Regions from separate parts of the Eisenbergiella massiliensis genome, predicted to be linked through region 1. Evidence: a T-box and tRNA genes for the amino acid it is inferred to sense, from the RefSeq annotation. Region 1 holds a T-box; the other holds one or more tRNA genes.
The links. The T-box of region 1 lies ahead of DXC51_RS11870 (alanine--tRNA ligase). A T-box ahead of a tRNA ligase gene usually reads a tRNA of that ligase, here a tRNA-Ala.
Positions count from the first base shown of each region.

Region 2: it has a tRNA-Ala gene. The T-box ahead of DXC51_RS11870 (alanine--tRNA ligase) is inferred to sense a tRNA for this amino acid. The anticodon was not compared.

Region 1 is NZ_QVLV01000007.1:92,321-108,721, reverse strand. It holds gene DXC51_RS11920 (sensor histidine kinase) at 1-1,481, shown strand, start outside; gene DXC51_RS11915 (response regulator transcription factor) at 1,478-2,233, shown strand; gene DXC51_RS11910 (sensor histidine kinase) at 2,307-3,593, opposite strand; gene DXC51_RS11905 (LytR/AlgR family response regulator transcription factor) at 3,631-4,365, opposite strand; gene DXC51_RS11900 (ABC transporter ATP-binding protein) at 4,595-5,350, shown strand; gene DXC51_RS11895 (FtsX-like permease family protein) at 5,347-7,449, shown strand; gene DXC51_RS11890 (hypothetical protein) at 7,456-8,586, opposite strand; gene DXC51_RS11885 (NAD(P)-dependent alcohol dehydrogenase) at 9,039-10,100, shown strand; gene DXC51_RS11880 (CobW family GTP-binding protein) at 10,240-11,211, shown strand; tRNA gene DXC51_RS11875 (tRNA-Ala) at 11,311-11,383, shown strand; T-box leader at 11,520-11,763, shown strand; gene DXC51_RS11870 (alanine--tRNA ligase) at 11,831-13,690, shown strand; gene DXC51_RS11865 (glycoside hydrolase family 13 protein) at 13,871-15,619, opposite strand; gene DXC51_RS11860 (sugar ABC transporter permease) at 15,742-16,401, opposite strand, start outside.
Region 2 is NZ_QVLV01000008.1:157,706-174,106, reverse strand. It holds gene DXC51_RS13645 (methyl-accepting chemotaxis protein) at 1-1,486, opposite strand, end outside; gene DXC51_RS13640 (helix-turn-helix domain-containing protein) at 1,564-1,956, opposite strand; gene DXC51_RS13635 (S1C family serine protease) at 2,397-3,812, shown strand; gene DXC51_RS13630 (DUF4317 family protein) at 3,924-4,601, opposite strand; gene DXC51_RS13625 (hypothetical protein) at 4,716-5,072, opposite strand; gene DXC51_RS13620 (GntR family transcriptional regulator) at 5,311-5,682, shown strand; gene DXC51_RS13615 (ATP-binding cassette domain-containing protein) at 5,810-6,703, shown strand; gene DXC51_RS13610 (ABC transporter ATP-binding protein) at 6,718-7,719, shown strand; gene DXC51_RS13605 (ABC transporter permease) at 7,716-8,513, shown strand; gene DXC51_RS13600 (ABC transporter permease) at 8,515-9,294, shown strand; tRNA gene DXC51_RS13595 (tRNA-Ala) at 9,358-9,430, opposite strand; tRNA gene DXC51_RS13590 (tRNA-Val) at 9,452-9,524, opposite strand; gene DXC51_RS13585 (DUF1836 domain-containing protein) at 9,592-10,263, opposite strand; gene DXC51_RS13580 (YerC/YecD family TrpR-related protein) at 10,531-10,824, shown strand; gene DXC51_RS13575 (cold-shock protein) at 10,968-11,168, shown strand; gene hisA (phosphoribosylformimino-5-aminoimidazole carboxamide ribotide isomerase) at 11,456-12,238, opposite strand; gene DXC51_RS13565 (hypothetical protein) at 12,583-13,071, shown strand; gene DXC51_RS13560 (fructose-bisphosphatase class III) at 13,208-15,169, opposite strand; gene dapB (4-hydroxy-tetrahydrodipicolinate reductase) at 15,318-16,103, opposite strand; gene dapA (4-hydroxy-tetrahydrodipicolinate synthase) at 16,156-16,401, opposite strand, start outside.

The DNA.
Region 1 (16,401 bases):
CGCTGATGGAAGCCTATGATGCCTGGCAGTATGTGACAGACGCCAATCGCATGAAGGATTATCTGAAGAGCCGACAGAAAAGCAATGTGGGGATGGCTGAATTCATTTTATACTGGCCCGCTTCCGGCCGGATTATCAGTACGTTGAACATAGAAGGCGTGGAAGAGCAGGCGCTGGAGCTTACGGAGGATAACCTGTGGTTTCTCTACAGGGGCGAGGTGTACTATTCCAGAAAATATGTGACGGACTGGGATAAAAACGATGATGAACCCTTTCTGCTCATCCGTATGGAGCGGGACTATCTGTATAAAATCAAAAATATGGCTTCCGGCGTGCAGAACGGGGGCGCACTGCTCACCTTTTCTGACGGGGAGAGCCTGTTCTATGTCAATGAGGCGGAGCAGGCCCTTTTGAAAACGATGGAAGGACAGGCGCTGCCGCAGGAAAAAGCAGCCCAGAAGAAACAAACGGAAGAAATGGCTTATGAGGTGTCGATTGCCCAGGGGAAATACCAGCTGGTCACAGCGGCGCCCGCCCCTAATGGACTGCATCTTATCACCTATTATCCGCTGAAAGAGATGCTCAAGCCTGTCAACACGGTTACCTGGGTGACCGGCGCCCTGCTTCTTCTGCTGATGGGAATCGGCCTGGCCTTCCTGATTCTTTATTACCGGAATATCCTGCTGCAAATCAGAATCCTCACCGGAAAGCTGATGCAGGTGGAGAAAGGGGATTTTGATGCCAAAATCTCAGCTGTGGAGATGCCGCAGAACGAATTTTCCTATGTATTTGCACAATTTAACAGGATGGTAATGAGAATCCGCCAGCTGATTGCATCCATACTTAAGGAACAGCAGCTTCGGGACCAGGCCGAGCTACGGCAGCTTCAGCTGCAGATTAACCCGCATTTTCTTTCCAATAGCCTTTCTTACATCGTAACGGTGGCGGACAAGCCGGAGGCAGTTACCCAGATGGCGGTGCATCTGGCCAAGTATTACAGATATTGCACCCAGAATAAATCCATGGCCACGGTGGGTGAGGAGGTTTCGTATACCAGAGCCTATCTTTCCGTTATGGCCATGCGCAGGGATGTGGAGTATACAATTGATGTATCGGAAGCGCTTTACAGAGTACGGCTGATCCCGCTGCTGCTTCAGCCTCTGATTGAAAATGCGGTGAATCATGCCATTGAAGAAAGAGAAAATGCGAAGCATATCTATGTGAAAATATACCGGCTGCAGGGCCCGGAAATCCATTTTGAGGTTTCCGACGACGGCAACGGGATGACAGAGGAACAGATTGGGGATTTAATGAGCCGTCTTGCGGATAAGCAGCGGGATGAGGAATGGGGCGTGGGCCTGTGGAATGTGAACCAGAGACTGGTAAACTATTACGGCGCATCCGCGGGACTGCGCTTTGGAAAAAGTGTCTGGGGAGGTCTGCTGGTTTCCTTTGCCATTTTGCCGGAGGGAGAAGTATGAAGGTACTGATTGTTGATGACGAGATGTATATGGTTGATTATATCCGTAAGCTGATAGACTGGGAAAGCTATGGGTTTGATACGGTGCTGACGGCAAAGGGCGGTTCCCTGGCGCGGGATCTGCTGCTGGAGCACGAACCGGAGCTTTTGATTACGGATATCCGTATGCCCCGGGTTTCCGGCCTGGATTTATCTCAGATGACTGCGGAAAATAATGGCCGGACAAAGGTGATCATCATTTCCGGCTACAGTGATTTTACCTATGCCCGGCAGGCGCTGCGCTATGGAGTATCGGAATATCTGGTGAAGCCGGTATTAAAGCAGGATCTGGCGGAGGCGGTGGAACGGCTTGTACCGGAGATGACAGCGGAAGAAGTGCAGAAGGAAGGGGAAGAGGGCAGCTTTAAAAAGACGGATACCATCGCTTACATAAAAAAATACATCCGGGAGAACTATGGCAGGGATTTGTCGCTGGATGTCCTGGGAGAGGCAGCCCATCTGCATCCGGCATACCTGTCCCGGGTTTTTAAGGAGGCAACGCAGGAAAATCTTTCCGGCTACATAACCTCCGTCAGGATGGAAAAGGCGGCGCAGCTGCTTGAGGAAACGGATCTGCGGATTCACGAGGTGATGAAGCAAGTGGGTTATCAGAAAAGCCAGCATTTTGCCAAGCTGTTCCGGGAAAAATTCGGCGTGACGCCCACGGAATACAGACAGGGGCTGCGCGGTTTTGGCGGGGAAGGAAAATGTTAGGGCAGAGTTGAAAATTCATTCCTGCCGTCTGCGTGACCGGGAAGACATTTTGGTTTTTCCGCTGAGGCAGGTATTATTTTACCGGAATGATTATGGTCACCGTAAAAATCCCCTGTTCATGCCGTATTTCCAGCGTTCCTCCATATTTGTCCACAACAGCCCTCACACGGGCAAGGCCAAAACCATGTCTGCCCGGCTCCTCTTTTGTGGTATGGTAAACACCGCCGGAAAAGCGAAGCGGGCCGCAGTAGGAATTAACCGCCTGAAAACTGAAAAAGCCCTTGCTGCACCGTGTCCTGAGCTCCAGCAGACGCGACTGGGAATCAGGCACTTTTTCACAGGCTTCTATGGCGTTATCCAGTAGGTTGGCAAACAGGGAGCACAGATCGATATTGTCAAACGGAAGGCCTTCTGTAAGCTCGATGTGGAAAAAGGGTTCCAGTCCCTTTTCCAGGGCCAGGTTATATTTGGCATTCAGCATGGCGTTTACCAGGCCGTTTGTGCAGAAGCTCCTGCCAGTGACGGAGGCGGTCTGTGAAAGCCCGTCAAAATACTGCAGGGCCTCCTCTGTGTTCCCCTGCTTCAGGCAGGCGCCGATGGCGGTGAGATGGTTGTTCATATCGTGGCGCAGCCGCCTGATTTCCTGCTGGTTGTGTTCCAGCTCCTGATAATAATCCCGCTGGAGCCGCAGGTTTTCATTTTCCGCCGCCGTGCGGGTATTTTCCGCCATGCGCACGCTCAGCTCAAGAATTCCCATGTTTGTAAGCAGGTTGGCCAGAATGACGGGGAGACTGTAGGGTAACATGCTCCGTGACGCGGTAGTGACAATGTAAATCATGGAAAGCAGAGGAGTCAGGGATACCAGGTCCAGCAGTATGAGCGTCCCGGCGTTGAGATATTCCTTCACATAACGGAGCCTTTCCGCAAAAATGCGGGACATGAAAAACCAGAACAGGCAGGTGATTATGCTTCTGAATACGCCAAAGCCCATGAATTGATAACGGTTGGCCTGCGTATACACGGAAGGAAGCAGTGGTAGCATAAGGGCGGAAATAAGATAATTCAGGGAGCCGATAAAGGGGTACAGGATAAAGGCGGCGGAAAGCTTGTGAAGCAGGCTCCCTTCAAAGCCCGCAAGAAGAAGGAGAATAAGCCCCAGAAAGGCCAGGGTGATATTTATGGCATCCTGGCTGAGGATCACCGTATTTACCACTACGGACAGGCCAATATAGACAGCCGCCTTTACCAGGCGCTGTTTCCTGAGCGATACGAAAGCGCCGTTCAGGCGCTGGTAAAAACAGGTGGAAGTTAAAAACAGGATACCCATTATACTGTACATCAATAATACTGCAATTCTCATCTGACAAACCTTTCTGAACTTATACAGAGTTTCCGGTTTACCGGACGTCCAGCATTGCTCCGGCAAAGGCAATCAGGAACGCCTGCTTATGCGCCCTGCTCACAGGCAGCTTTTCACTGCCGATGACGGCGAAGGAATCCCCTGTCCGGGAAACCTGCCGGATATTCACAAGATAGCGTTGGTGGATTCTGACAAAATAGCCGGGAAGCTGGGATTGCAGGTCATTCAGCTTACCCCGGAAGCTTTTTTCCCCGCTGCAGGCAAAGGCTGTTATATATCTTCCTTCACTGCGGAAATACAGGGTATCCCGCAGGTTCAGCCGGCAGCTGCCTGCCCCCTGGGGGAGAAGATAAAAATCATTGTCCCCCTGCTGTATTTCTTCCAACGCCCTTGCCGTGATGTCCAGAAGCCGTTTTTCCTGATAGGGCTTCAGGATATAATGGAATGCCCTCACTTCATACCCCTGGAAGACATAATCGGGATAAGCCGTAACGAATATGAGAATCCCATGCTGGTCGATGGAACGTAGCTGCCTGGCGGTTTCCATCCCGTTCATCCCTTCCATCTCAATATCCAGGAATATCAGGTCAAAGTGGTATTTCCTGTATCCCTCACACAGCTTTTCCCCGGACTCATATTCCCACAGCTGACAGGGAACCGCCTGCAGCTCAAGCCAGGGTTCCAGAATATCCCGCAGCGCCCTGCGCGGTTTCTTTTCATCATCTGCAATCGCAATCTGAAGCATGGCATTCCCTCCCTTTTGATGTTCCATATTGTATCACATTCCCTTCCCCGAAAAAAGCGCACGGCTCAGTTTCCTCCAAAAATGACGGAATTCATGTCAGTTTTGACACATTCCCTCACTTTTGAAAACGCGGCTTCCCCTATAATAAAAGTGACCGGAGGGCTGACATACCGGGAAGAAAATCCAGGGGCAGGCCCGGGGACGGGAAGATAACTGTCCGGCCCTGAATGCCGGGACATCAAAGGAGGTAATTGAGATGCTGCGTGTGGAACATTTGTATAAAAATTATCAGATCGGCAGCCAGACCTATCCTGTGCTGCGGGATGTGTCTTTTGAGGTGGAGAAGGGGGAATTCGTGGCGGTTATGGGGCCATCGGGCTCAGGGAAGTCTACGCTCCTCAATTGTATCGCCTGCTACATACCTTTCCAGAAGGGGGAAATAGTTCTGGGAGGGCAGAATCTGGCGAGTCTGGATGCGGAGGGGCTGGCGGTGGTGAGAAACAGGAAGCTGGGCTTTGTGTTCCAGGATTTCTGCCTGCTGGACGGACTGTCGGTTAAGGATAATATTCTCCTTCCCAGGATTATCAGCGGACAGACGGAGGAGGCAATGGAGGAGGATGCGGCGCGCCTGTGCCGGATATTCGGCATTGAGCATATCAGGGATAAGTATCCGGCGGAAATATCCGGCGGGGAAAAACAGCGTACGGCTGTGGCGCGGGCGCTGATTAATTCGCCGCTCCTGATGCTGGCGGATGAGCCTACCGGAAATCTGGATTCCAAATCCAGCCGTACGGTGATACAGTCCTTTGAACGGGCCAGGGAGGAACTGGACACCACGATTTTTATGGTGACGCACGACAGCTTCGCTGCGTCCTTCTGTGACCGGGTAATCATTCTGAAGGATGGGGAAATTTTCAAAACGGCATATTGCAGCGGCAGCCACCGTGACTTCCAGAAGGAACTGCTGGAAATTATTGAAGAAATGGGGGAAGAGGGTGAAGAAAAGGAATGAAAAACCAGAGACAGATAAATAAAGAGCTGCGTTATTATAACCGGAAAAATTATTACCTGCTGTTTTTGTGCCTGTTTTTATCCGAACTGTTGATTACGGCTTATGCCGTTATGATGCAGTCGCCTACCGTGCTTACCATTCTGCCGGAGGGCGGGGATTCACGCAAGCAGGTGTCGATGATATTTTTTCTGGCTGTTTTTGGGTGCGGGGTATTTGTCGTGTATGCCGCGGCCCTGTTTTTAAAATACAAATCCAGGGAAACCGGGATTCTTATGGCGCTGGGCGCTTCCGCCAGGCAGCTTGGGGCGAGGCTGCTGCGGGAGCTGCTGTTGGTTTCGGGCATTTCCTTTTTGGGCGGCATGGTGCTGGGGACGCCGCTCGCCTTTTGTATCTGGAAGCTTTTCTGTATTTTCCTGGTAAATACGGATGAAACTTCTTTTTCCATTGGGGTGCAAGCTTATGGGATTTCTGTCTGTTATGCGCTGGTATGTATGGTTCTTCTGATTTTTATGGGGATCCTTTTTATCAGGCAGACGGATGTGATTGCCATTGTCCATAATGAGAGAAAGTGTGAGCCTGTCAGGGATGTGAAGCCATGGTATGGCTGGGCGGGGATCCTTCTCATGATCCTGGGGGGAGTCTGCGGATATATGACGCCGACGCTCTGTCTCCGCCTGCTGAACTGGTATTGCCCGGCGTGGATCAATGTGACCTATCTTCCCTTGTTTGTCGGGCTTTACATGCTTCTTCTGTATATTGTTGTCCATGGAAGAAAAAAAGGGAAGAAGCGCTGGCGGGATATTATTACCGGCAGCATGATGAAGTTCCAGGGGCGGCAGACGGTGAACAGCATGCTGGTAATAACGGTTTTGCTTGCCGGCGCGTATTTTGCGGCGTTTTATACGCCAATGATGCTGTCTGGCTCGCAGAAAGCCATTGATGAGAGGCCCATAGATTTCCTTTTCCCCTACAGGCAGGATCAGGATATGCTTACGGAAGAGGAGATAAAGGCGCTTGCAGAAAGCTATCAGGTGGAAATTACAGAATACAGCACATATCCTCTGGCGGTGCTTGCCCACGACGGCAGTACGCAGATCATGGACAGCAGGCAGAATTTCCACTATGAGTACAGGGAGCTGGTGGGGGAGGGGAACTACCTTCCGGCTTCGGAGTTTAACCGGATAGCGAAGCAGGATATTGAGGTATCGGAAGGAACCTGCCGGGCGGTCATCGGAGAGGACGGGGGCAACGCGTTCTGGCTCGCCAACGACACAACCATGCTTACCAATCCGGTGACGGGAAAAACGCTGGGGATTTCCTTCGGCGGATATGTCTGTGACAATATGCTTTCCGGAAAATATTATGTGCTCAATGACGAAGATTATATGAAAATATCGGAAGGGCTTACAGATGAGTGGCGTGAGCGGCTGGTGGCCTTTAATGTGGCGGATGTAGACGGCTCCTATGGGTTTGCACAGGAATTATACAGGCAGATTGTTGCCTGTACGGGCAGTGATTGCCAGGTCACAAGAATGGACGACAGGATTTATGACAGGCAGGCCCGTGCGGGCAGCTTTGGGGAATATGAAGACAGCGGCTCTGACATTACGATTAGCTTTAAGGAATATCAGTCCTTTTATTTTAAGCAGTTCTGGAAATATGCGCCCATGTTCCGTATATTGGATAAAACGGACTTCCTGTCCACCTATGCCGTATTTTTAATGCTGTTTTTATTTATTTCCCTGATCTGCTTTGCGGCTGTTTTCATTATTATATATACCAGATGCATGACCATTGCCATGAACAGCCGTCTGGTTTACGAGGATTTAAAGCACCTGGGCGCGGGGCATGACTTTTTAATCAATTCTGTCAGGGGGCAGGTGGGAAAGGTATTCAAAGCGCCTGCGGCGGTGGGAACCGTGGCAATCTATCTGTTTTACTGCCTGATTCTTTACATGAACGACGGCGGGCGCTTTACGCCCGGTGAGCTGGCGGGGCTTGGAAGCTGCGCAGCTGTTGTGGGCGTGGTTACGCTCTGTATCTGGGGCTTTTACAGATTTGTCCTGAAGCGGGTATGCGAAAAGCTGGAAATCAGGTAAAAGGGGCTAGTCCACATCCAGGGGGTTACAGTACTGTACCTCTGCGGGGATGGCGTATATTTTAATGCTGCCATCCTGCATTTTGCCGAACCAGATGGCGCCGGTACCGAGCATGACGCCGTCCTGGTTCCAGAAAAGATCCTCGGTTTCCGAGCCTTCCACATCATAGATGACCTGCAGGTTCAGGATGTCATTGTAGCTGGCAAGAAATTCCTCAGGAGATGAAATCAGGAGCTGTTCACCGTTTCTGACCAGGTTCAGCGGATAATTGATTTTTTGTGAAAGGGCTTTTCTGTTATCATTCAGAACGTCATTTTTTACAAGAAAGGCGAAGCTTTCGATTTCTCCCCTGGTCCAGCCGCCGCTGCCAAAATTACAGTAAACCGGCTCTTCCAGGATAGCGAGGATATTTTCAATGGTATATTCTTCGGGACGGGAGGCATCCAGGCTGTTGCCGATGGAAACGGACAGACCCTCTGCGAACAGGAATTCACTGCCCTGATTCAGGTAAATGCGCGTCATGCTGAAGGGCACCGCACCACCCTCTCCGGCGCCGGTAATGTATTGCTCGCTTGTGATGACATCCTTTTGCCCGTCGCCGTTCACATCGCGGAAGGCGATGAAATTTACTTCGGAGGCAAACAGCCAGTAATCATAGGCGTCCGGGAAGGTGTATATGGTATTGCCGTCCGAGACAAGGGAATATTCCACACGGGTACGCCCGTTTTCCGTGATTTCGCGGGTGGTGAACTGTACATTTTCGTAACCGCCCAGGCTGACTCCGGAGAAGGTCTGGGACTCTATGACTTTTGCGTCTGCGCCGCCCTCCTGGCCTTCCAAAGAGGCTTCGGTGCCGTCGGAGGATGATGAGGCGGCCGGAGATGTTCCGGCGGAACTGTTATTATCGGAAGATGCACCGGTTCCGGAAGGGCTTTTGCCGTCTGCCGTATTTCCGGTATCTGCGGCAGCAGTATTGCCGGCAGCCGGATTTTCGGTCTGTCCCTGGGAAGCGGACGGGCTTTCCTGTACGCCCGAGGCATCATTTTTACCGTTTGCTGCGCATCCTGTGAGGACAGAGGCTGTCAGAATGCAAAGGGCCGCTGTGAGCAGGATGTTAGTCATTTGTTTTTTTATCATAAGGTGTTGTCTCCTTTCGTGGGCAGGAAGTATTCCTGAAAAAAATTTAACAGGAAAAGATGTTTATAGTTGAATATAGCATATACGGGAGGGATAGTCTACCCGCCCGTATTTTTTTGTTGGGGACGATTTGTGAAATGTGCCGGGGAAAACTGTGAACAAAAAATGTTTTATAATATAAAATGAATATGATGGGGCGTTTTATTGACTTTTTTTTAACAAGAATGTATAATTTATGGTAACAGTTCAGGCCGGCGGGAATATTGGTGCAAAGCAGGTGTTAAGCTGGCTTATAAGACTTTTTTTGCGCCAACATTTACATCGGATGGACTTCCGGTGCTTCTTGCATGGAAGAGCTATTCAAAAAGACGGCCGTCCGGAACAGTTAACATCTATTTATTATCAGCGCAACTGTTATGGTATTGGGGTTCAAAGAAAGGAAAGGTATTTTTATGAAAGGTTATGCAATGCTTAAAATCGGGGAATCCGGCTGGATCGAGAAGGAAAGACCGCAGTGCGGGCCCATGGATGCCATCTGTAAGCCGCTGGCTATAGCAATCTGTACGTCGGATGTACATACGCTCTGGGAAGGGGCGATCGGTGAAAGGCATAATATGATTCTCGGCCATGAGTGCTGTGCGCAGGTGGTTGAGGTCGGCTCTATGGTAAAGGATTTCAAGCCCGGCGACAGAGTGCTTGTACCGGCTATCACTCCGGACTGGAACTCCCTGGAAGCGCAGGCAGGCTATTCCATGCATTCGGGGGGAATGCTTGCGGGTTGGAAATTCTCCAATTTCAAGGATGGCGTATTTTCAGAATTCTTCCATGTAAATGATGCGGACGGGAACCTGGCGCTTCTGCCTTCCAATATCAGCCCTGTTGACGCCTGTATGCTTTCTGACATGGTTCCTACGGGCTTCCATGGCGTGGAACTGGCGGATGTACAGTTCGGTGATACGGTCCTTGTAATAGGAATCGGGCCGGTGGGCCTGATGTCGGTGGCCGGGGCGAATATGCGCGGCGCGTCCCGCATTATTGCGGTGGGCACCAGGCCAAACTGCGTGGAGGCGGCCAGAGGCTATGGCGCTTCTGATTTTATCAGCTATAAGGACGGGACCATTGAGGATCAGGTGCTGGCGCTGACGGACGGCAAGGGCGTGGATAAGGTAGTTGTAGCGGGCGGAGGCTGTGAAACCTTTGAATCCGCCGTGAAGTGCCTGAAGCCCGGCGGAAAAATCGGCAATGTTAATTATCTGGGCAGCGGCACCTATGTTAACATTCCCCGTGTGGAATGGGGCGTGGGCATGGGACATAAGCAGATTAACGGCGGCCTGATGCCCGGCGGACGTCTGCGTATGGAGAAGCTGGGCTCGCTGGTTTCCGCAGGCAAGCTGGATGTGCATCCTCTGGTTTCCCATGTATTTGAAGGCTGGGATCATGTGGAAGAGGCGCTGTTCTTAATGAGGGATAAGCCGAAGGATCTGATTAAGCCCGTAGTGAAGATTGAGGACTGATATCAGGGTATATTGAACTTCCTGAAGGATACGGGATGCCAATAGCATGCCTTGTCCGGCACGGCGGGAAATGTGTGCGTGCGGCCTGTTTGGACCGCACGCATTTTCAGGAAAGAGCTGCAGCATAGGGGATAATTTTATGAAGGTACTGGTAATATCGGGATTCCTGGGAGCGGGGAAAACCACGTTCATCAAGGCTCTGGCAGAAAAAACGGATAAGAGGTTCGTGGTCATGGAAAATGAATATGGTGAAGTGGGGATTGACGGCGGTTTTTTGGCATCGGGGACAGGACAGGCGGAAATGAAGGTGTGGGAGCTGACGGAAGGGTGTATCTGCTGCACGATGAAGGCAGATTTTGCTTCCTCCATTCTGACGATTTCCAATACGCTTGATCCGGAATACCTGGTAGTAGAGCCGACGGGGCTTGGGAAGCTGGGAAATATCCTTACCAATATCAGCCAGATCCAATATGAAAGAATAGTACTGATGCAGCCGGTAACGGTGCTGGATGTGTCCGCTTTTGACAGGGATAAGGAAAAGTACCCGGAAATCTGCAGGGACCAGATTGAAAACGCAGCCACGGTTATTTTTACCAAAACAGGGGCAATGGACGCGGAGGAGCTTTGCAGGATTGCGTCAGAAGTGAGGGCAATGAATCCTCAGGGGGAGATTGTGACGGATTCCTGCGAGAAGAAAGAGGCTTCCTGGTGGAATGGGCTTTTTGAGAGATATCTGACGAAGGAAGGGGAGGAGAACGCGAAGAAAAGGGAGAGGGAAACGCTGCAGCCGGATTTGGAGAATGCAGGCTTTACCTCCATACACCTGGAGTCCGGTAACCAGCTGGTTCTGTTTCTGCAGGGAGTGGTGTCAGGCGTGTTCGGCGATATCAGGCGGGCCAAGGGGTATCTTCCGGCAGGCAGCGCATGGCTCAGATTCGATGTGGTGGACAGGAATTACAGTATTACCGGCTATGAAGGCGGCGGGGATTCCCGTGCCGTATTTATCGGGAAAGGGCTTCACCGGAGAGAACTGGAGGAGGTGCTTTGCCCGGAAGAGAAGAATTTGATGGGAAAGGCTGAGAAAATGCGGGTTTCCGGGAAGTACAGATGAGGCCGCTGCTGGCAGGAAAATAAAATGTGGAAAAAATGAGAAAATGGTAAAAATTTTTCTTGCCAAGCAGGGAAACATTTGATATGATATATCACGGACGGGGCATTAGCGCAGCTGGGAGCGCGCCACGCTGGCAGCGTGGAGGTCACGGGTTCGAGCCCCGTATGCTCCATTGGAAAAAGTACCGTATTTGCGGTACTTTTTTTGATCGTGTTGCATTTTGTGTTACTTCGTTACAATTCGTATAAAAAAGGAAAATTATATTGACAGAGCAATTTGAGTGTGATAACATCAGTCTAATTTAAAACAAAAAGGCCTTGACGAGAAATAGTAAGTATTAGGGATTTCGCAGAGAGAAGATGGTTGGTGTAAATCTTCATTGATCTAATATTGAAGCAGTCTCAGAGCTGTGAACCGAACGGATAAATCTCAGTAGGCTTCAACGGAATTCCACCGTTATTCAGGAAACAATATCGGAGATATCCCGTATTGATAGAGTGCAGAGAAATCTGAAATTAGGTGGTAACACGGACAGGAGAGTTCGCCCTAAGCTGACAATATAAATGTCAGCTTAGGGCTTTTTTTGTTTTAAAAAACAAATTAAACGGAGGTATTAAGCATGGTAAAAATGACACCGGATGAGTTAAGGAAATCATATATTGATTTCATGAAAAGAAAAGGGGCCAGTCAAGTACCTTCCGCTGGCTTGCTGCCGGAAAATGATCCCTCAACATTGTTTACCGGAAGTGGGATGCAGCCTATGGTTCCATATTTGTTGGGGGAAAAACACCCAATAGGCAATGAAATAACAAATATTCAGAAATGCTTAAGAACAGTGGATATTGATGAAGTTGGAGATACCTCGCATTTAACTTTTTTTGAAATGCTGGGCCGATGGGAATTTAAAGCAAATGAAAATAACTATAAGAATAAGCAAATTGATGCCATTTGGAATTGGCAGATTAACGAATTGGGAATTGACCCCGGCAGGTTATATATCAGTGTGTTTAAGGGAAGTGATGATTGGAATATACAGAAAGATACAGAAACAATTCAAATCTGGTCAGAGAAATTCAAATCGGTAGGTATAGAGCCTGTCGTTGAGGATAATCCATATAAATATGGGTTATCCAGAGGAGGAAAAATATTTTTATATGATGAAAAAGAAAACTGGTGGAGCAGAGCTGGAAGTCCTTTAGACATGCCTGTTGGTGAACCAGGCGGGCCAGATAGTGAAATGTTCTATGATTTTGAACCAGATGGTAATTCACTGGATCATCCTGCTTCTGACAGCGAAAGGTTTTTAGAGATTGGGAACAATGTGTTTATGTGTTATAAAAAAGAGGGCGCCGGGTTTGTAAAAATGCAGAATCCCAATATTGATTATGGAGGCGGATTAGAAAGGGTCGCAGCAGCTCTTAATGATGATAGGGATGTTTTTAATACGGCATTCTTTTTTAATGCTAAGAAAAAACTGATGGAGTTAAGCGGAAAAGATTATGCTGACGATTTTAAGTCATTTCGGATCATACTGGATCATGTGAGAGCAGCAGTTTTTCTAATCAATGACGGTGCGGAGCCGGCAAATAGTGACGCAGGGTATATAACAAGAAGGTTATTAAGGAGGGCGATTCGTGCAGGTAAAAAAATCGGTATACAAGGAAGTTTTATGGGTGAGTTGTCTGAAGTTTATATAGATGAAGCAACAGCTTATGAAGACTTGCACAGTAATAAAAAGAAAGTTATTGAGATAATAAACAAGGAAGAAAACCTTTTCTATAAAACATTGCAGCAAGGAGAACTTGAAATACAAAAGCATCTTAAAAATAAGGGCAAAGTTACAGGGGCAGATGCATTTTATTTTTATGAAACATATGGTTTCCCTCTGGAATTAACGGAGGAATTCCTGACTGAAAATGGCTGTAGCATAGAGAACAGGGCTTCTTTTGCAGAGGCGGAAAAAAGACATGCAGAAAAGAGCAGAACAGCTTCCGCAGGTAAATTTAAAGGTGGATTAGCTGACCAATCAACGGAAACAACAGCATTACATTCTGCTGCTCATTTATTACTTGCTGGATTAAGGGAAGTTTTGGGTGATCATGTTCATCAAAGAGGAAGTAATATTACTTCAGAACGGTTGAGGTTTGACTTTAACCATGATGAAAAACTTACACCGGAGCAGATTGCAAAGGTGGAAAAATATGTGAACGAAGCAATTTCATCAAAAGCGGTTATCTATATTTCTGAGATGCCTAAAAATGAAGCAAAAGAGAGTGGCGTTGAAGGTAACTTTTGGGATAAATACCCTGATATAGTCAAAGTGTATACAATGAAAGACGACAAGGGGAAAATTTGGAGCAGAGAAGTATGTGGAGGACCTCATGTAAGCGATACTGCAAACTTGGGAAGGTTCAGTATTCAAAAAGAACAGTCTTCTTCTGCCGGAGTAAGAAGGATTAAAGGCGTCCTTAGCAAATAACGCAAACCTGATACCACAGATTTTGACGGGGACAAATACTTTTTCAACATCAGGGGAACTGGCGGTGCCTGTGCTGAAATGCAAAACGCAGGAGAGGTAATCTCCGGCATAAACAACTCCTGCCCCTCAAGATGGAGAGGCAGGAGAGCTGCGGCGCCGGAAAGCGGCATTTATGACATTTTATGCCATCAACAGAACGGCAAAGCCATTTTTTTCAAGCATATGGGAAACCGAGCCCTTCAGAAGAAGAAGCTGACCGCCGTTCATGAAGCGTTCGGCATCTGCGGGAGCTTCTCCCATGTGGATGATTACGCGTACCGTATGCGCGCCGTATCTTTCAAATACTACCAGTCTGTCGTCATGGCCGCCATAAACGGCTCTCCATTCATCCGCCGGGGCAATCCAGTCCCTGCGGATACGCAGGACTGTTTTTACAAAGTCTTCCGAATCGGCGTGGTTTTCGTCCCAGGGCATCCCCTGTCTGTACTCTGTTTCCCGGATGCCGGTCACCTTTTTTTCATCTCCGTAAAAAACACTTGGCACTCCGGGAGCCATACAAAGGTACAGGAAAGCCGCCTGCCACCGGTCATAATCGCCACCGCACAATCCCAGGAAACGCGCCACATCATGGCTGTCCAGCAGGTTCAGCTGTGCCGCCGTCACCTGGAAGGGATAACGCAGCTGCATGTCGGCCATCCTCCAGAGGAAATCATCCGCCCCTGTTTTTTCCAAGGCAAAAAAATCTCTGCAGTGCTTTCGGAAATCATAGTTCATGACGGAATCAAACATGTCGCCCTTCAACCAATCCGCCGCGTTTTCCCAGACCTCTCCAATCAGCACCGCCTCCGGATTTGCTTTCCGCACAGCAGAACGGAAGCTGCGCCAGAAATCTTTATCCACCTCATTTGCCACGTCCAGACGCCAGCCGTCCACATGGAATTTCTCGATCCAATAGCGGCCCACTTCGGCAAAATATTCCTGCACTCCGGGATGGGCCGTATTCAGCTTCGGCATTTTAGGCTCATAGGCGAAGCAGGCATAACCGGGCGCTTCTCCCTCCTGAGGCCTTTTTACAGGAAAGCAGAGATCGTAAAACCAGTCTGCATAAGCGGAAGTGTTCCCATACTTCACCACATCGTCAAACGGGGGGAAATACCAGCTGCAATGGTTGAATACCCCATCAATGATGATGCGCATACCTCTGTTATGGACGGCTTCCGTCAATTCCAGGAAATCCTCATCCGTGCCCATGCAGGGATCCACGTGGAAATAGTCCACAATATCATATTTGTGATATTCCCCGGCCTGAAAAACCGGATTCAGGTACAGGCAGGTAAATCCCAGCTCCTGAATGTAATCAAGATTTTCCATAATGCCCTTAATGGTACCCCCCAGACGGCTTTTACTCACCGTGCCGTGAGGCGCCTTCAGCTCTTTTCCCATGCCGCAGAGCCGGGCCTTCCCGTCTGCAAAGCTGTCCGGGAAAATATTGTAGACAACGGCATTCAGAAACCATTCCGGCGCCCTGACGATTTCCGAACGCAGGATATAAGGATACTGGTAGTATTCACTCCGCCCCTCAACAACAAAGCCATCCTCCATCACCAGATCCGGCATATCCTCATGGAATTCATCCGCATAATACCAGACATATTCCCCTCCCTTTTCCAGCCTGAAAAAATAACAGATCCTGCGGGGACACGGTTGGATAGTCCCCTCATAAAAATCAAACAGCTCATCGCTGTAACGCCGCTGCATGGGGATGGACGCAAAGCTTACCGGTGAATCCGGACAGGCCCTGTCCCCATAAAAAAGCGTACACAAATCCAGATCCCCCTTCGCGGCCCGCAGACGGATGGTAAACGTATCCTCCGACCGGGCGAAAGCGTACTGGGACGCCGGTATGTGCGCAACCGCACTCCTATTCATTTCAAATCCTCCTAGTTTTGCGGAGCAAAATGCGAGCCCTCTGGCGAGCAGAGGATTTTCCTCCTAGTTTTGCGGAGCAAAATGCGAGCCCTCTGGCGAGCAGAGGATTTTCCTCCTGGTTTTTAACCTTTTACACCGCCTGCGGTCAGCCCTGACACCATATACTTCTGGATACAGAAGAAAATAATAAGGATAGGCACCGATACTAAAATGGCGGCCGCTGAAAACAGGGGCCAGCTGCGGCTGTAATCGTTTGCCTGAAGCTGATACAGGCCGCCGGCCAGCGTATAGCTTTCTTCCCGGAGCATAAAGGTAGTGGCAAAAAGGTATTCATTCCAGACAAATATCAATACCATGACGGCAGTTACAATAATGGCGGGACGTGCCAGCGGCAGGATGATTTTCGCTATCAGCGTCAGATTGCCTGCCCCGTCAATTTTGGATGCTTCTTCGATCTCAACGGGAATGGAATCGAAATAGCCCTTCATGTTCCAGATGGAAAAAATACACATGCTCCCGGAATAAATAAAAATCAGCCCTGCATGGGAATTCAGGAGATTCAGCAGCTTAAACAGTCTGAAGATAGCGAACATGGACAAAATCTGGGGAAAGGCGTTCAGCAGAAGAAGCAGCTGCATGACAGCCGTCCGGCCGGGGAAACGAAACCTGGAAAAAGCGTAGGAAGCCGTGACGCTCGTTCCCATGGCAAGCACCATTGTACCCGTGCTTAGGAGGACGGAATTGAAAAGCCATTTCAGGAAGGGCTTTTCCACAAGGATGCT
Region 2 (16,401 bases), on a different contig from region 1:
GCGCATTGGTTATCCGGTCAACCCCTCTTACCGCTTCAGCTAATGCACCTGCCGTTTTGTTCGCCGTATTTTTCCCATTTTCTATGTTCCGCAAATTTTTTTCTATGAAAGCGGCCGTATTTTTGGAAGCTGCCGACGCCTGATTTGCCAATTTCCGTATTTCTCCGGCCACCACGGAAAAACCTCTTCCCTGGGCGCCTGCCCGCGCTGCTTCCACAGCTGCATTCAGGGCAAGGATATTCGTCTGAAAGGAAATATCTTCAATCGTTTTTATTATTTTTATAATTTCTTTTGAACTGTCGCTTATTTCCATCATTGCACACAGCATGTCTTCCATATATCTGCTGCTTTCCTGTGTTCCGGCCTTTACCTTCTGCGCCTCCACATTAGCCTGTTTTGCATTCCGGGCATTTTCTTCCACCCGGACCGATATCCCGCTAATCGTACTGGAAAGCTCTTCTACGGAAACAGCCTGTTCCGACGCGCCCCGGGCCAGGCTCTGGGCGCCGGAGGCCACCTGCTCCGAACCGGACGCCACTTCGGCGGAAGCCTGCCTGATTTGAAGCAAAGTCCCGCTCATCCTGACGTTAATCTCATGCATGGACAGCAGAAGCTGCTTCAGTTCCCCTACATAACTGCTTTCAAAATTACTGTGCACATTAAAATTACCGGCCGCCATTTCCTTCAGCAAGCTGGATTCGTCACGTATTACATTTGAAAGCAGATATACCATCCCCCGCATATCATCAGCCAGTACTCCCAATTCATCCTTTGACTGATAATCAATCTTCACATCGGATAACTTCCCCTCCGCCAGATTACGGGCGGCTTTTTCCAGCTGGGCTACCGGCCGCGTAATACCGCGTGTTATGTATATACCAAAAACGATGCTGACAGCCACGCTGATGCTTCCAAGTAAAAACAGTGTGACAACAGCCTTCCTCTGCCTGCTTCTTAAGCCATCCACCAGGCTGTTCCCCCTGGTCTTTCCGCTTTCTATCAGAAGCTCCAGCTCTGCCTGGGCTTTCTTAATCACCAGTATATTGTTATGCTCCATATAATCTGCTGCTTCTTCCCGCCTGTTCAGGGTTGCCAGCTCCAGAACATTTTTCCGCATCGGTTCAAGCTCTGTGAGAGCCGCTTCCAAACGGGCAATAATATCCTTATCCCCAAGGAAATGTTCCTTTATCACTGGCAGCTGTTCCTGGATAATCGCAGCCGAATCCCTCGCGTTGGCAATAGCTTCCGCCGTTATTTCCGGATCAGAATTAGCAATTGCACGATAAACAGCCTTCTGCATCCTCTCAAAATTGGAATTCACAATATTTGCGCTGTCATTTACGATAAAAGGCCCCTCATAAAAGGTTTCTATCTGTCTGCCCAGCCCCGCCAGGTGAGCTATGCTGACAGCACAGCCCGCAACAAGCAATACAAGCAATACTGCATATGAAATAAACAGTTTCCATGATACTTTCAGATTTTTCAATTGTATTTTTGCCTCCAATGGTTTTGTCAAATGGGAATCAATCCCCAACAGCCGGCCTGTCCCTGTATCCCCGCCCCCTATACTTCCTGTTCCTGATTTCCGCCGTCGGGAACCCGGGAAAATGATACTGTATACTTTTCTATCTGTACATAAATTTCCAGAAGCTCCATAACCTTTCTTTTTCCCTCCTGGTTGAACCTGGAAAAGGTGTCCATAATCTGTTTCTCCAAAAGATGTTCACCCATACTCCTGCTACCCGTAAGCGGCGTAAAATCAATGGGATCAAGCTCCAGCAGCATGCATATTTTTAACATTGTACCATAGCTCATGGTATATGCCCCGTTATTCAGCATTGATACCAGTGAACTGTAGGGTATTTCAATTCTCTGTGAAAATTTCCTCAGATTTCCATACTGCCGTTCTATTTCATTTGCCAGATTCCGCGTTCTTGGGTCATCAAATTTTCTCATCGTGTACCTCCCACACCATTTTCCCAGCTGTTCCGTTATATTTCATGCCTCAGACTTAAGCTTTTCCGTATACAGCCAAAAAAGCATCTCCTCCTTTGCCCCCCCATACAACAGGTTTCATCTTTATTCACATACTAATTGCATTCTAGCATGCAACGGCTGACTGCGCAATCTTTTCCGGTATATTGCCTGATTACAAAGCAAATACCTTAAGGTAAAAGCCGCCCGGACACTCTGTTCCTTTATAAAACCCTGCCGCGTTCATTTTCTTCTGCATGAGCAAAGCTGACAGTTCAGGCAGCAAACACAAAATTACCACATTTTTTTCGCACTCTCATCACAATTCCATAATAATTCCATCACAATTTCTTTTTATACTACATCTTAGAAACAGGAGATAAAGATTCTTTCATAAAAAAGGTGAAAAGGAGTTGACCATTATGTTTGAATATCAGAATAATAACTATGAAAACAGAAACCAGATGTATGATTATTACCAGATGCCGGAAACCGGCGGGCCGGCCTCCAACAGACCTTCAGGCCCTAAAAAAACCGGAAAAGCAGGGAAGCTTGTAAAAAAAATCGGCGCCATAACTTTAAGCGCCGCGCTCTTTGGCAGTGTTGCCGCAGGCTCCTTCCAGGCTGTCAACACACTCATCGGCCCTACGGAGACTTCAGATAATACTGCTGCCGCAGAAAACACCTCCGCCAGCCTTTTAAAGGCAGCCGCCATCCCCGGCGCAGCGTCTGAAAAGGGCAGCCTTGATGTATCGGATATTGCGGAAACCGTCATGCCCTCCATAGTTTCCATCACCAATAAATCCGTTCAGGAGATACAAAATTACTTCAGCATGTTCGGTTACGGAGGACAGACCATTCCTCAGGAAACAGAAAGCCGGGGTTCCGGCATTATCATCGGTAAAAATGATACCGAGCTTTTAATCGTAACCAACAACCATGTCATTGAAAACGCGGATACGCTTTCCGCAGGCTTCATCGACAACCAGGTTTACGAAGCAAATGTTAAGGGTACGGATCCCGCAAACGATCTGGCCGTAATTGCGGTTCCTCTTGAAAGCATTTCAGCGGATACCATGTCGCAAATTGCCGTTGCATCCATCGGTGATTCCGATTCCCTGAAAGTGGGCGAACAAGTGGTAGCCATCGGCAACGCACTGGGCTACGGCCAATCAGTCACCACAGGTATCGTAAGCGCTACGAACCGTACCATGGGCTCCAATACCCAGGTGGTAAATACCTCTGCTGACGTTTCCGCCCTGCCTACCTATATCCAGACAGATGCCGCCATCAATCCCGGCAACAGCGGAGGCGCGCTTGTTAACATGAAGGGTGAAGTCATCGGCATAAACTCCGCCAAAATGGCCAGCACCGAGGTAGAAGGCATGGGTTATGCCATCCCCATGTCAAGAGTTTCCGATATTATTGAAAACCTCATGAACGAAACCACCCGCACTAAGGTAAGCGCGGATCAGAAATCCAGCATCGGCATTTCCGGCCTTACCGTAAATGAATCTGTTAACAGCATTTATGGCATTCCTTCCGGCGTCTATGTAGCCAGCGTAACGCCAGGAAGCGGCGCAGATAAAGCCGGGATCAAAAAAGGCTATGTGATTACCGGCTTTGACGGCAAAACTATCACACAGATTCAGGAGCTGACCGAACTTCTGCAGTATTATCCCGCTGGAGAAACCGTGGAAATCACAGTTAAAATCCCTGCCACCGGCGGAACTTATACGGAAAAAACCTTATCCGTTACGCTCGGGGCGGCGGAAAGCAGCAATAATACCCAAACGGAATCCGGGCAGCAAGAAGACAAAAATAATTCAATTTACTAATATCAGCTTCTGACCCTCCGGCGCATTGCCATTTCAGCAGAAATGTACGTGCGCCGGAGTTTTTTTCACTTCATCATTTGTTATCTATGTTCAGATTTCCTTCTTCCATATTCATCCATGCAGTCCTCTTCCGGATTTTTCATGCAAAGATGTATGGCTTCGCCCGTCCCCAATTCCCAAAATATCCAGTATCTCCCCGTGGGGCCGCCGCGCATCCTCCTGAAATACATGAATCCGCCCCGAATCCCCGCACCTGTCAATATAAGCAGGGAATAAAAAACCGCACTCCGGCTTTCCCGGTTCATATTCCCCCACCAGCGGGCAAATCGCGCATATCAGATATTCAAATACCTCTTCCGATTCCCAAAGCCGCTCCTTGTCGGAAGCCTTTGCCGGGATATCATAGCAGTCATGGAAAACAAGGATTGCATACTCCGAAGCCGCATGATAATGTTCCATAACCATATCATAAAAAGTATCCATCAGAGCGTCATTCTTCAACCCGCACGCCTTCATTGCCATAAGCATCTGCCACATACTCCCCGGTTTCTGCACGCTATCCGGGAATTCATAATCCTTCAGATTTACATTGGTTGCCGAAAAGGGAATGGTTTTGGCCAGTTCCAGCTTTTTCGCTCTTTCCGGTGAAGATAATTTCAAAAAATTCGTATTAAAACTTCCCTCAAATTCCCCGTCCCTGTCCACATAACACCCTGCAATCCTCGTTATGGAAGTCCGCGAAAGCGTCATCCGCCTCGTAAGCTCCAGCATGTCTTCTCTGTTAATCATACGCTCCTCTTTCCTCACATGCATCAGAATGGGCACCCCTCATTTCTGATTGATGCCCTGCAAAAATACATTTCTTTTTTCAAATCACAGACTGTTGTGGTTTTTCACATCTGTCTACTGCATCAGCTCTTTCTTTTCAAGAATCGCCTCCACGGCCGCACAGGCCGGACAGTCACAATATTTAGCCCCGGCCGCCTTAATTTCCCTGGCATGGGCCGCAATATTTTTTGCATTGTCAGCCCCGAAAACACTGGCTCCTGCTTCGGACTGCGCAAAACTGATTAATCCGTCAACCGTCACGATATCCGCTTCCAGCTCAGCAATATACTTCGCCGTCTCCGCCGCCTCCCTGTCAGTCCCGACCGCATCCAGCCAAACCTGGGCCGCCGCCTTCGCCTCGCTGCTGCAGGATGCAGCGTCCATTAATTCATGTGTTTTTTTCACTACAAAATCCAATACTTCTCTGTCCATAACCTAATACCTTCTTTCCCCAAATTTTGTTTTTATTTTACCATAATTACCGGGTCGGCGCAATTCGGAGCTGCACTAAATTCCAGTTTGGAAAATAACAGCCGATTTTCTGGACTCCATGATAAATAATTTTTCCGATTTGCCATAAAAACTTCCTCCCCCATCATTGACAGTCCCCCTCTCCTTGTGATATGGTTATCTACATAAGTAGTTAACCACATCACAAGGAGCCATATTGATGAATACATTCCTTAACTCCGACAAATCCATCTATCTCCAAATCAGCGAAATCATAGAGACGGACATCCTGCGCGGAATTCTGCTGGAAGATGAAAAAGTCCCCAGCACCAATGAGCTGACAAAGCAGTATACCATCAACCCGGCAACCGCTGCCAAGGGAATCAGCCTTTTAGTTGCGGAAGGAATCCTTTACAAAAAAAGGGGCATCGGGATGTTCGTTTCCCCCGGCGCCAGGGAGCAGATTCTTGAAAAGCGCAGAAAATTATTCAAAGAGCAGTATATCCCGAAGCTGCTTCAGGAAGCCGCCAGCATCGGCCTTTCCAAAGAAGAAGTGATACGCACAATTGAAACCGGCGGAGACTTTGCGTAATTTTCCTCCTCTCCCCCTACGCAGCTGCCTTTCGCGGCTTACCTTTCTCCTTCCGGAGAGGCGGCCCCAATTTGAATATCCTGCCGCCGGACGCGGCCCTAACCATAAAAAAGGAGTCTAATTCTTCATGAAACTGCAAGCAGAAAACATCACCAAACTATGTAACGGAAAAAAAGTACTGGATCAGCTTCAACTCACCCTGGAAAAGGGCAAAATCTACGGCCTCACAGGAAGAATCGGCGTAGGCAAAACCACCCTGTTCTCCATTTTATCCAAACAGCTCCTCCCGGACGCCGGAACCGTCCATCTATATGATGACAACGGCCGGGAATTGGAGCTGACTCTCGGGCGCGTCTTTTTTCCGGAGGATCTTTCTCTGACCATACAGGAAAAAGGACGCGGCGCCCAGAGCCTTTCCGGCTATTTCCAGGAGCTGTCACACATCTGCCCCGGCTGGGACAGCAGTCTGGCGGAAACGCTGGCCGGCCGCTATCAGCTTTCCCCGGACAAAAAACTGGGCGAGCTGTCAAAAGGCATGATGTCCATGACATCCATTATTGCCGCCCTGGCGAGCAAAGCTGATTTTACATTTCTGGATGAACCGGAAGCCGGCATGGATACCCTCAGCAGGGAAAAATTTTACCAAATGCTTTTGGATGAATTTTCCGGCAGCGGCCGCGCTTTTGTGATCGCCACCCATCTCATTGATGAAGTCTCCGATCTTACGGAAGAAGTGATTTTCCTGGATTTTTACCTGAAATCCACGCTGGACTGCGGCAGAATACGCCTCATGGAAAATACCCAACAGCTGCTGGGACGCAGTTTCCTCATCAGCGGCCTGAAAGAAAAAACAGAAGCCCTTGCCTCAAAATACGAATCCTATGACATGGGGAATTTCGGAAGAAGCAAAAGCATCGCCGTGCTCCTGCGGCCCGGAGAAAGCCTGCCGGAGGACCCGGAATTTACCATAAAGCCATTAACGCTGCAAAAAATATTCGCCGCATTATGCATGGAAGAATAACGGAGGGAACTATCATGGCCGATATTATGGCGGAAGTAAATCATGTTAAAAAAATATACCGTCTGAATATAAAGGAGCCCGGAATTAAAGGCGCCTTCCGGAACCTGGCACATGCCAGATGGACGGAAAAAACAGCGCTGGACGATATCTCCTTTCAAATGAAGGAGGGACAGGCCCTGGCCTGCATCGGGGAAAACGGCGCCGGAAAATCCACCCTGATTAAAATCATGATCGGCATTCTCACCCCCACTGCCGGCGATGTAACAGTTTACGGCGGGCATCCCCGGGAAAGCGGTAAGGAATATCTTCGGAAAATCGGCGTTGTCTTCGGCCAGAAATCCAATCTTTGGACAGACCTGCCCGTCGAGGAAAGCTATCAGGCCGTAAAAACCCTGTACCGGCTGGATCCCGGAGAATACAAGAAGAACTATGACATGATTGTGCAGCTGCTGGAGCTTGCCCCGATTTTATCCTCTCCCGCAAGAAAGCTCTCCCTGGGCCAGCGTATGAAGGCCGATATCGGCATGGCTTTCCTGCATTCTCCCAGGCTTTTATACCTGGACGAGCCGACTATCGGCCTGGATATTAATATCAAGCATACCATCCGCAGTTTTCTGAGGCAGATGAATCAGGAAAAGGGCGTCAGCATATTCCTCACCAGTCACGATTTGGATGATATTGATGAAATCTGTGACGACGCAATAGTCCTTTCCGGCGGAAAGCTTTTTTACAACGGTTCTCTGGATGCCTTGAAGCAGCAGTATGTCCATGAGCGTTCCATCAGGGTTACCGGCGTCCAGAAGTCCGATATCCGTAAATATCTTCCGGATGCCAGGATTTCCAGGGAAGGCCGCGTCACCCGCATCGATTACCCCATGCAGGCCTACGGGGCGGAAACCGTCCTGAATGCCGTATCCCAGGCCTTTGACATTGAAGATATTTCCATCCAGGCCCCGGATATCGATACGGTGGTTTCCCACATATTTTCCCGGGAAAAGGAGGCGTCCGCCTTATGAGAAACTTTCTGAAGCTGACCGCAATGTCCCTGCAGAGCCAGATGTACTACCGGACCAGTTTCTTCCTTAATCTTCTGTCTCCCATGGTCCTGCTTGCAGGGCAGTATCTTCTGTGGCATGCCCTGTACCAGCAGCAGCCGGATCACATCATCAGCGGTATGGACGCCGCCCAGATGTACTCCTACCTGCTCATTGCCTTTACCCTGAACCATATCATGGGCTGGTCCTCTGAGAACGCGCTATCCAAGGAAATAAAAAATGGAACCGTTGTGAAAAGATGCATCCGTCCGGTTTCCTTTCTCTCTCAGTCCGTTGCGGAAATGACCGGTACCCTGCTGCCCCAGCTTGCGCTCAATCTGATCATAGCATCCGCGGGATTCCTTTTATTCGGCCGTTTTCTGCTCGTGCCCTCTTTGCAGAATATCGTTTTATTCCTGCCCTGCATGGCGGGCGCCCTCCTGCTGCGCATCCTCCTCATCGAGCTGTGCAGCCTGCTGTGCTTTTATACCACAGGATATCTGGGCATCAGCTGGACCCGCAACGCCATATTTGAATTTTTTTCCGGCGCCCTGATCCCTATCGTCATGTTCCCGGGCTGGCTGAAAAGCATGGCCTATATGACTCCCTTCCCCTACATGATACAGATCCCGATCAGCATCTTGCTGGGCCAGGAGCTGAACGTTCCCTTGTTCCAGGTATACGCCGTCCAATTCTTCTGGATCGGCATTTTTCTGGCGCTGCATGGATTGTTCTACAAAAACATCCGCAAAAACCTGATAATTGCAGGAGGCTGAAATGATACAGATATTTTTGAAAATGAAGGAACAGTACATAAAAACAGAAATGGAATATCCGCTGAACTTCTGGCTCATGCTGCTTTCCGGCGTTGTGACAAGGTTCTTCGGGATGCTGGTTCCATTTATTATCTGCAGCAATATCAAAACGATTGCCGGCTGGAAGCAGGAAGAGATCTATCTGATCATGTCCTTTCTTTACCTGTCTGAAGGGCTGTGCAGCGTTCTGTTTGAAGGGATCTGGCAGTTGCCTTCCATGGTTTTCAACGGAAATTTCGACACCATCCTGTCCCGCCCTGTTTCGCCTTTTTACCAGGTGCTGTGCGGCGGCATGGGGCTTCATGGGATCGGCGTGGTCCTGTTCGGATTCATCAGCCTGAATTACAGCCTGATCCGGCTGGGGATTTTCCGTCCTGCGTCCATGCTGATGTGCCTTTTCTTTGTCCTCTGCGGCACCATAATCTGTATGTCCAGCTACCTGCTTACAAACAGCCTGGTCTTCTGGTACGATGCGGGCGGCAGGACCAGCATTCCTTATATGATAACCGAAATCGGCTCCTATGCCCGGTATCCGATCATGATCTATCCCAAAATCCTGCAATTTATCCTGCTCTTTGTTGTGCCCTACGCTTTTATCGGCATGGTCCCGGTAATGATCCTTACCGGGCAGCATATGCTGTCCCTGTGCGCGGCACTGGTCCTGATAAGTCTTTTCAGCCTTCTCGGCGCCAGATTTGTTTTCTACAGAGGGATTTTGCACTATGAAAGCATGGGTATGTAAGCGCCGTATAACGATAAAAAAATCCGAACCCCCGTAAGAGAGTTCGGATTTAAACTTTTTGAGTGGACCCGAAGGGATTCGAACCCTCGGTCTCTGCGTTGCGAACACAGCGCTTTCCCAGCTAAGCTACGAGCCCAAATTAATTTTCCGAAAAAAATGGAGGCAACGAGGCTCGAACTCGTGACCTTTCGCGTGTGAGGCGAACGCTCTCCCGGCTGAGCTATGTCTCCATGGGTATTATTTTACCACATTTTTCGAAATTGGCAAGAGAATGTTTGACAAAAATCCTGTAAATTTTCAGGCATTATTACCTGAAGGCCCATTTTCCGCAGTTTCCCTGGCATTTTTAGGCTGTCCTTTTTTCCCTTTAGGAGCCAGTTCGGCGCTGTATGCGTCAAGAAGCTTTTCAATCAGCAGCTTTTTCACATATACATCAAAACTGAGCATGCAGACAAAAGAGAACAGCTGCAGGAACTTCCGCTCTTCTTCCTCCGTCTCCTTGAAGGTCTGGCCGGCTTTGGTGAATTTCTCCACCAGATCCTTCTTCAATACCTCGACCTCTTCCCTTTCCAGACTGAACACCTCATTGTAAATATCCTCCAGCGTAAGATCGGACTGTCCCTTAAAATACCGTTCCGTAATCGGCTGGAGAATGGTCTGGATATCATTTATGGACATCACACCTTTATAATAGTAAATAAAAATCAGGATCAGAACATGCTCCTTGGAATATTTCTTCTTCACAGGGGGCGGAAGCAGATTGTTCTTTGCATAGTTATTGATCATCGTCTTCGTAAGGATCTTGTCGCCGTCCGGATTCCTGGTGCTGTTTTTCAGCTTGCTGTCCATCAGCGTGGTTACCTGATCCATATATAAATCAATATTGGGAATATCCTCCGGCTTTACATAATCAATTCTGTCAAGGCTTTTCAAAATGCTGTTCAGTAAATCTTCTGTCGAAATCGTCATTCTCTGCTCCTGTCTTCCGCCCTTTCATGCACGGACACCGCGGCCCGGAATTCCCAAACTGTAAATATGGAACCGGATATATGATAATATATATCTGTTCTTTATTATATAGTATCGAAAACTACATGACAAGCATAATCTTCCTGGCGCAGACATTTTTCTTTACTTTAAAACTTTAGTATGTTAAAATCGCAGTATATGAGGGACAGAAGTAAACTATATTTTGTCTTCCCTGGATAGACACAGGAATCGTACGGAGGTAAAGAAATGAACAAGAAAATAAAAACAGACGCAGTGGACCATCTGTTCGAAGCTGTTCTGAGACTGGAGAATAAGGAGGAATGCTACAGCTTTTTTGAAGATCTGTGCACCGTAAATGAACTCCTTTCCCTTTCCCAGCGTTTTGAGGTTGCCGCCATGCTGCGTGATCACAAAACCTATCTGGATATCGCAGAGAAAACCGGCGCATCCACAGCCACCATCAGCCGCGTGAACCGTTCCCTGAACTATGGAAACGATGGCTACGAACTGGTATTTTCAAGGCTGAATAAGGAAGCGTAAGCCGGGAAAATTGCTGGTAAATATTTTCAGAAAATAAGTGGTATAACGTAAAAAAGCACTTTACATTCGAATATTCTTGTGATATTCTGACTATGTTGCAAGGCAACATACTAATTCTTATTTTTTTGCGGAGGTATCCTAGAATGAACAAAGGTACAGTAAAGTGGTTTAACAACCAAAAGGGTTACGGTTTCATCTCTGATGAAGCAGGACATGATGTTTTCGTACACTACTCCGGACTGAACATGGACGGCTTTAAGTCTCTGGACGAGGGAGCAGCTGTGGAATACGATGTTGTCGAAGGTGAAAAAGGACCCCAGGCTGTTAACGTAACCAAATTATAAGATCAGGCATCCTGTTGACCTGTCTTATCACGAACCATCACAATGTGCCTTTTTTGATCAAATATATATTTGTAGAATAAGCTGTACAGTTGTAATGGATTCCACCAATGGCTCCGCTTCCCCATGTACCGAAACGACCATTGAATTTAAAAAGGAGCGTTCTGAAACCGGCATCTGCCGAATCGGAACGCTCCTTTTATATCTCTGTACGAAACATCATATTTTTTCACTTCCGGCCAGCCCGCCACATTTACGTGCCAGAAACAGTTAACAGCCGCCGGAGTATCTCACAGCTCCTCTTCCGCATATGCCTGTACCCTGTCAAAATCCAGGCTGCCGCCGTAAAGGTTCAGTGCGCTTCCCACCGTAATGTGTATCTTATTCCGGCCCAGCTCCTTAATGCTGCGGATATCCTCCAGGGAGCGGATTCCGCCGGCATAGGTAATGGGTATCCTGTTCCATCTTCCCAGAAGCGCCACCAGATCCTTTTCAATGCCGCATACCTTGCCCTCCACATCCACCGCATGAATCAGGAATTCATCACAGAAGGAGGCAAACATGTCAAGCACATCCTCATTCAGGATCACCTTCGTATATTTCTGCCACCGGTCGGTAACGATATAATAGGAACCGTCCTTTTTCCGACAGCTTAAATCCAGGACCAGTTTCTTCTTTCCCACGTTCTCCAGCAGGCGGTTCAGATTCTCATAGGAAATCGTCCCGTCACGGAATACATAAGAAGTGACAATGACATGGGAAGCGCCCGCGTCCAGATACTCATGGGCGTTCTCCGCAGTTATGCCGCCACCGGCCTGCAGCCCTCCCGGGAATGCCCGGAGCGCTGAAAGGACCTGTTCCCTGGAGCTTTCATAATAGGGGCTTCCCTTCTTGTTGAGAAGAATTACATGCCCGTTTTTCAGGTTTTTTTCCTCAAAAAGCCTGGCATACCAGGCCGCATCCTTCTCAGACACGAAATTTTCCTGCGCGCTGTCACTGATATCCGCCACACTCCCGCCAACCAGCTGCTTCACTTTTCCGTTGTGCACATCTATACATGGTCTGAATTCCATTTTTTTATCTCCCTGCCTCTGAATTAGTAAACTTTTTTGTAACTGTTCAGCAGGTCAGCGTATTTACTTCGCTGACCGTAAGAAAATGATTCAGGAGTGCTAAAATCCATCGCCAAAGGCGATTTAGGATGGATTTTAGCAGTAACTGTGAGGGGTACTGAACAGTTACACTTTTTTTTACAAAATTAGGTATATTTTACACGAATTTATCCCATTTGACAATTCCCTTTTCCGAATAAAAAGAATTTTTCCGAACATAATAAAAAACGGACAGATATTTTGTTCGAAAGTGCGCTTCTGTTTTACAGACACACCCAATCACAAAGAAAAAAGGAGTGAGCAAAATGAAAAAGCTGAACAGAATAATACCTGCAGCTCTGATTCTGCTGATGCTTGCCAGTGTTACAGCCTGCGGCAGTAAGAAAAACAACGCGGATGACATGGCAGGAAATACAACAGAGTCTGCTTCTGCTACGGAAGAAACAGCAGGTATGAACAACACCACAGGAAACGGCGCTGCTGGAAACGGCACTGCTGGCAACGAAACGGCAAATGAAACAAATACGACAGGTATGAATGAAACAGGCACCATGGAAGGCACTACCGAAACCGCGGGCCTGAATGATACTACCGGTATAAACGGCACCAACAACGGCACCACCGGCGGCAACAGCACTGCAAACGAAGGTTCCAATATCGTTGACGGCGCCGGAAATGCCATTGATGACGCAGGCGATGCCGTGGGCAATGTTGTCGATGATGCCGGAAATGCAGTAAAGGATGCAGCTGACGGAGTGGCAAACGGCGTCAAGGATATTACCAACAATAAATAATCCTGCCGCTTCCTCCTGTCTTTGACCGCAAACCTTTAACCACAAACAGGGCAGGCCCCGCCTGCCCTGTACATATCAGGCCGTCTGTAACATGAAATATCTGTAACTGTGAAAATACCGCACAGTTTTATTTTTATCACACGCCTTTTTCTATAAGCGTACCGTCCCTGTAGGCCGCAAGCAGCTCCTCCAGATAACAGATGCTTTCCTTGAGCTCCGCGCCGATGTCCGTATCCGCAACCCGGATCCGCCTGGGCGCCGTTTCCACAATAATGGAGTCGGAAAAAATATCCGATTCCTTCCGAATGGCCGCCTCCGCCGATTCAAAAGGTTCATGGGCCACCAGCGTCATGCCGTGGGAATTTGCCACCAGCGTATAGCCTGCGATTCCTGTTTTCCCCTGATAGGCCTTGGAAAAGCCGCCGTCGATAATCAGAAGCTTTCCGCCGCATTTAATGGGCGTTTCCCCCTTTTTCAGCTCTACAGGGACATGGCCGTTGATGATGTGGCATTTTTCGTCCAGGCCGAATTCCCGCAGAATCCGGTTAAGCACCTCCTCGTTGTCCATCAGGCGGTAATAGCTGTTCTTTATCTCCACATGGGTGCTCTTATCCTCAACGAAATAGCGTTCGAAGGTGGCCATTTTATCTTTTCCGAAGACCGGGGAATTGGGGCCGGTCCAGATATACCAGATAATATCCTTCCCTTTTTCCCGTTCCTCCTTATCCTGGGAGTAATAGCCCTTTCTGGCATAGTGATCCAGAATATCATACAGCTCCTTTCCGCTGTATTCCTTCCCGTAGACGTTCACCTTCAGGAAATTTCCCTCTTCATCCATGGGCACGCAGCCGTGGTAAAGAAGGTTGGAATTGTATACCTTGTACAGGCTTCCCTTGGAAAAAAGGAAACGTACATGCCGCTGCAGCTTCTCGCAGTGCACAAACGCATGGCGCAGCCTCTCCACCACCTGCTCTTCTTCCTCCGTCAGCCGGTAAGGGTCGGCCGGGTCAATGGTGGGGAAATCCATGTCCTTCATGGCATATTCCGTACCGTTAATGGTTACCGTATTTTTTTCATAATTTATTTTGTCCAGAAGGAGTCTGTCGGCCATGTCGAATTCCGGCCGTTTCTGAATCAGCTGGCCCTCCAGCTTGAACTGGATGATGGCAATGGCTTTGTGCATCTTCATATCCAGCTCCATATCCTTCATGTCGTAATCTTCACCGTATTTGATGGAAAAAACGCTGCAGTCTGAGTCCGCATAGGTATTCATGGCAAAGGTGGCAAGAGGGATCAGGTTGATTCCATAGCCCTCCTCCAGGATATCCAGGTTGCCATACCGGGCGGAAACCCGGATAATATTGGCGATGCAGCTGGTCTGGCCGCTGGCCGCGCCCATCCATACCACGTCATGGTTACCCCACTGGATATCCACCGAATGGTACTGGCTTAAGGTATCCATAATAATGTGAGGCCCCTTGCCCCTGTCAAAAATATCCCCCACAATATGCAGATGGTCTATCACAAGCCGCTGTACGAGATTACACAGGGCAATAATGAATTCCGGCGCCCTGCCGATGCGGATAATCGTATGGATGATTTCGTTATAATACGCTTCCTTATCCTGCACCTCTTCCTTTTCCGTGATCAGTTCCTCAATAACATAGGAAAAATCCTTGGGAAGGGCTTTCCTAACCTTGGAACGGGTATATTTGGAGGCTACGCGCTTGGTCATCTGCACCAGCCTGTGAAGGGTGATTTTAAACCAGTCCTCCAGGTTTTCCTGGCTGTCCTCCTCCTGCATGATCAGCTCCAGCTTCTCCTTTGGATAATAAATCAGTGTCGCCAGGCTGCGCTTATCCCTGCTGCTTAAGGTGTTCCCGAATTCTTCGTCGATTTTACGCTTTACGCTTCCGGAGCCGTTCTTGAGCACATGGTTGAACTGCTCATATTCCCCGTGGATATCCGTCAGAAAATGCTCCGTTCCCTTCGGCAGGCTCAATATGGCCTGCAGGTTAATTATTTCCGTGGCAGCATCCGCAATGGTGGGAAACTGCTTGGACAGACTTTTCAGGTAAGTTAATTCCAAATCCTGCATACTTGCTGTTTACCCCTTTCCGATCTCAGGCGCTTCTGGACTTAACAAAAAAGGGAATCCTCAGATTCCCTTTATTTCCGCGGGCAACGAGCCAAGCAGCCATGCCTGCATGGCTATTTGGCGACTGCCGCGGGAGTCAAAGTCCGCATTACACGCCTTCGATTACATCACTCATATCATACAGTCCCGCAGGCTTGCCCTTCAGGAATTTGGCCGCCTGTACGGCGCCCTTGGCAAATACATTCTTGGAGTATGCCGTATGGGAAAAGGTGATGACCTCATCCTCCCCTGCGAAAATCACGTCATGATCTCCTACTATTGTACCACCGCGCACCGCAGAAAGTCCAATTTCTTTTTTGTCTCTTTTCTGCCTTCTGGTGCTTCTGTCATAAACATAGGTGTATTCATTATTAAATTCTTCATTGATGGAATCCGCCAGCGCCAGCGCGGTGCCGCTGGGGGCATCCACCTTCTGGTTGTGGTGCTTTTCCACAATTTCGATGTCAAAGCCAGCCGGGGCCAGCACGCCAGCCGCTTCCTTCAAAAGCTTCAGCAGCAGGTTGATTCCCAGAGACATATTGGCAGATTTCAAAACCGCCGTCTTACGGGAAAGGGCCTTCACCCGCTCCAGCTGCTCCGGGGAAAGTCCCGTAGTGCACAGCACACTGGGCATCAGCTGTGCTTCACAGTAATCCAGCAGCTTATCCACAGCGGCTGCCGAAGAAAAATCAATGGCCACATCCGCCAGCAGGGAACCGTCCTGCCCGCAGGCCTGCCTGTAATCCTCCAGGCTTTTATAAACCGGATAAGCGTTGGAAATGTGGTCGGATACGTCCACTCCCGCTATTATTTCCATATCGGCTTCCGCTTCCACCAGACGGGTAATCACCTGTCCCATGTGGCCGTTGCAGCCGTGCATCAGTATTTTTACCATATCATTACCATCCGCGCCGGGGCGCGCGCCTTTCTTCCAAACGAAATACGGATTACAGGATGCCGAAATCCTTCATGGCCTTCTCCAGCTTCACCGCATTTTCCTCTTCCATTTCCGTCAGCGGCCTTCTTAAGGGACCTGCCTCCAGTCCCATCAGGTTCATGGCCTTCTTAACAGGGATCGGGTTCACCTCGCAGAATAATGCCTTGCAGAGCGGAATTGCCTTCAGCTGGATTTCCCGGCTGCCCGCCACGTCTCCTGCAAAAAATCTGGCGCACATATCATGGGTCTGTCTGGG